One region of the Bacillus paramobilis genome, then DNA from elsewhere that is predicted to be linked to it. Evidence: riboswitches for the same ligand, from Rfam matches in the RefSeq annotation. Region 1 holds a riboswitch; the other holds the start of a gene.
What was found. Region 1 has a riboswitch for S-adenosylmethionine ahead of AABL52_RS11585 (M20 family metallopeptidase). Riboswitches for the same ligand answer to the same signal wherever they lie in the genome.
Positions count from the first base shown of each region.

Region 2: linked by a shared signal. The riboswitch ahead of AABL52_RS14160 (ECF-type riboflavin transporter substrate-binding protein) and the one ahead of AABL52_RS11585 (M20 family metallopeptidase) in region 1 are both predicted to bind S-adenosylmethionine.

Region 1 is NZ_CP151108.1:2,240,252-2,242,448, reverse strand. Features, by position in the region: gene AABL52_RS11585 (M20 family metallopeptidase) at 1-1,177, opposite strand, end outside; SAM riboswitch class I at 1,266-1,368, opposite strand; gene AABL52_RS11580 (AAA domain-containing protein) at 1,444-2,197, opposite strand, start outside.
Region 2 is NZ_CP151108.1:2,731,828-2,734,024, forward strand. Features, by position in the region: gene AABL52_RS14155 (ABC transporter ATP-binding protein) at 1-313, opposite strand, end outside; gene AABL52_RS14160 (ECF-type riboflavin transporter substrate-binding protein) at 324-872, opposite strand; SAM riboswitch class I at 1,013-1,128, opposite strand; gene AABL52_RS14165 (aspartate/glutamate racemase family protein) at 1,279-1,962, shown strand; gene AABL52_RS14170 (macrolide family glycosyltransferase) at 2,012-2,197, opposite strand, start outside.

The sequences.
Region 1 (2,197 bases):
ACTCCTCCTTCACCTTCTCTAACAACCCTTCTTCTGTAATTAATCGATACGCTGTATTTGCTAGTGCTTTTGCGGATGTAATTAATGCTTTATCTCCAAGTTCTGAACGTGCTGCTTCTCTAAATTCATTCGTATGCGCAATTAAATCGTCTGGACCGATTTTAATGTACGGATGAATGGTCGGTACGACTTGGCTTACGTTTCCTGCGTCTGTTGAGCCGATGCCAAATCTTTCTTTACGATTTACGTCTTCACCTTGTAATTCTAATTCTTCGGCTACGACGTCATTAAATGTTTTTGTTACGAGTAGTTCATCGATTTCATTTTGGAATTGATGAATTTTCACTTTCGTACCTGTTGCTAGCGCTGCTCCTTGTGCGATGTTTCTTACTTTTTCTGTTACTTCTGCACATCTTTTTCTCGTTGCTGCACGGATGAAGAACCTTGCTGCTGCGTAGTCTGGAATAATATTCGGCGCTTTTCCGCCCTCAGTAATCACGCCATGAATTTTCACATCTGACGGAAGTTGTTGGCGAAGTGCATTAATGCTGTTGTACAGCTGAATGACCGCATCTAATGCGTTAATTCCTTCTTCTGGTGAAGCTGCGGCGTGAGCTGTTTTTCCGTAAAAATGAAAATCAAGTGGATCGACTGCTAGTGAAGGACTCGTTGTCGCAGTTTTTCCGCTCGGATGAATCATAAGTGCCACATCAATATCTTTAAATAACCCCGCTTTTACATAACTCGCTTTCGCACTACCGTTTGGCCCTCCTTCTTCTGCTGGCGTTCCGAATACGACAACTTCCCCGCCAATTTCTTCAAGCGTTTCTGATAATGCGATCGCTGCTGCAACGCTAATTGTGCCAATTAAATTGTGACCACACGCATGACCGAGTCCTGGTAAAGCGTCATACTCAGCTAAAAATGCGATGACCGGTCCTTGTTTTCCTGAACTTTTGCGCGCGATAAAACCTGTTTCATGTCCAGCTATATTGTGCTGCAGCTGAAACCCTGCGCTTCCTAATAATAAACTTAACGTTCTTGATGCGTAAAACTCTTGATTACCAATCTCCGGATTCGCATGAATATCATGACTTGTTTCTATGTACTTTTCCTTATTTCTTTCTATACTCTCTTCAATTGTTTTTCTTTGTGACGTTACTCCAGTCGCTCCCATTTGTCTTCCCCCTTATATTTTCACATAAAAAAGCCTCTTTCTAAAAGATAGAAAGAGGCTTCTGCATTTACAGTCAAAATGAGCTTCTTTCTTATCTTTCAAGTTACCTTGCTGGAATTGGCACAGTATTCATAAAAGAATCCGCTGCCGAGGTGTCATAGGGCCAGTCCCTCAACCTCTCGTGATAAGAATTTTCATAAGATTATATTAAATTACATTCATTCTATGTTCATTCCGATTAAAAGTCAAGGAATTCCTATCCGAATTTACCGAATATCTAAAAATCCTTTTAACACACCAATTGTTTCCGGTACTTGTAATCTTGCACATACGTACGGAAATTCCATACTACCTTCAAATATCATTTGTGATGTGAGCGGTGCGCCTGCCCAAAAGATTTCATCATCGATTACGATAAACGGGAATGCTTTATTTTGCCTTTGTAACTTTACATTTTTTAATGGAACTGGTCCATCACTATACACTGTTATTTGCGCATTTGTACGCATTAACGCTTGCCATACTCGCTTATCCACTTGTTTTGTGCTTGGAAGTGAAATAATAATTTTTCGTTTTGCGGCCAAAATATCTTTCAATAGTCCTTTCGGCTCTTCAAGATTCATTTCCATAAACCAACGTAAACGTTTCGAAATTTTCCGTTCCCACAATTGTCTTGATGTCGTACGATCATACACATCTCCGTGTCGTTCTATATGAGCTGTTAATTGTGATAACGCTTGTTTTCTCGATAAGTTTTTACGCATATAATGGCAATCTGATAATTGAATGAACTTCCCTCTCGCTCTCGTTACTGCAACGTTGACGAGGCGATGGTTTTTATGGTCAAAGAATAACACGCCAGGTCGTTCTTGCGGATAACTATCAACCGTATCAAAAATCATCATATCTCTTTCAGACCCTTGAAACTTATGAACCGTCGCCGCTAAAACTGGTATGTTTTGATATTTCGTTCTCTGCAACATTTCTCTAATACACGTTGATAAAAAGCGGGATTGTGCC
Region 2 (2,197 bases), 490 kb from region 1:
CTTCTACTGTAAGACCAATAAATTGAGCATCTTGATCTTGCAAAATTGTTCCTACCTGTTTACTCTGTTCAAAAATACTCCCTTTCCTCGGGTCTTTTCCGGCAATTAAAATATTACCAGTGCTAATCCCCCCATAAGAAAACGGGATTAGCCCATTGATACAATGAGCTAACGTTGACTTCCCTGAGCCACTACGTCCAGCGATTAATACTTTTTCCCCAGGATATATATGAAAAGTAATGTCTTTTACAGTAGTCTGCGCCGCATGCTCATATTGAAAGCTAAATTGTTCAAAAGATATAATTGGTTGCATGTTAACATCCCTACTTTTCAATTTTTAAATGTGTATGTTTCTTATTAGACTTAGCTAGACCTATTGTAATTGGTAACCCAAGTACTAAAAATACAATAACATCCGCAATTGTTGCTCCTAATACTTGTATAACAATTTTGTCAAACGGTTCTCCCATCACAATAATATCGAATGCACCAGCAAATATAATAGCAAAGACAATACCAAGTAATCCAGCGATAGCTAAATAAGAAATATCACCCTTATTATACGTCCCGTTTTTCACACTAAAGCCAACTCTTTTTTGTATGAGTCCCATTGCAAATCCGATAATGCCTGAACTAATAACCCATCCCCACCAAATACCCCAACCAGCGATTGTATCCGTTACGGTATGACCGATAACTCCTATTAACAGTCCTGCCACTGGGCCAAATAACGCTCCAAAAACAGTTAAAATAGCTAATGCAGGTTTAATAAATGTATTTGGTGCAATAGAAAATCCCCAAAGTCCTAATATCCCATATAATGCTGCTCCAATTCCGATTGCCACTACTAACTTCGTTGATAATTTGTTCATTACAATTCCCCTCTCATATTAGTCAACTTTTATTACTCTATATTTATTTTGAAAATGAATTATGCATCGACACTCCCTTTCTATACAACAAAAAAATGACCCCTTATATAAGAGGTCATTTTCTTTCACGTTCAAGAATCCTCTTATCTTCCAAAAAACACATCGTGTCCTCTGCGGAATTAGCACCTTCCTATAAATGTACATAGGGGTTGCTGAGGTTTCATAGGGCCGTTCCCTCCACCTCTCTGGATAAGTATTAATTTGTAATTCGTATTATGGCACTAAGAAGAATAAATATCAACACTTTTCTAATTATTTTTATTTTTTGTTAAATGCCACATTTAAATCATTGTATTCTTATCGGAATTATGAAATAATGAACTCAAAATTGTTTCAGGAGGTATATATGATGAAAGTAATTGGTTTAATTGGTGGACTAAGTTGGGAATCTACATCGTTATACTATAAACATATTAATACACTTACACTCTCTCAATACGATCAAAATGCAAAGCTTGTTTTATATAGCATGGATTTTGGTGAGGTAACTACCTTACTACAAAATCATCAATATGAAGAAGTGAAAAACGAATTGGTCACCGTTGCAAAAAAGGTTGAAAATTCCGGGGCAGAATGTTTATTAATGTGTTCCAATACAGTACATTTATTTGCTGAAGAAGTAGAACAGGCAATATCAATACCGCTCCTTCACATCGGTGATGTAAGTGCAAAGGAAGTGGTAGAACAGAATATAAAACGTATCGGACTATTAGGAACGAGACAAACGATGGAACAAGACTTTTATAAATCTCGTCTAGCGAATTATAACATTGAGACAATTATCCCAATTAAAGAAGATAGAGATTTTATACATCATGTTATTTTAAATGAATTAAGTAAAGGAATTATTTCAGAATCATCCAAAGAAAAGCTATTACAAATTGCAAAATCATTAATTCAAAATGGTGCAGAGGGTATATTACTTGGATGTACTGAAATTCCTTTGCTTATTTCTCAAAACGACCTTACTGTACCTGTTTTTGATACTGCTTTAATACATGCAAATACTGCTGTGCAGTTTGCGGGATAATAATATAAAAGCATAAAGGTAGCATCTCTATGCTTTTATATTGCCCAAACTATTTATTTAAAAGAGCTTTAATAACTTCGATTGCTTCTTTTGAACCACCGCATTCTAAAAAACTATCATTCAGTTTTCGTATACCATGTTTATACTTTTCATTTGAAAGAACGTCTATTACCGCTTCATTTAGAGTTTGCACATTAACATGCTCTTTCAATAATCTATGTGCTGCTTCCAGCTC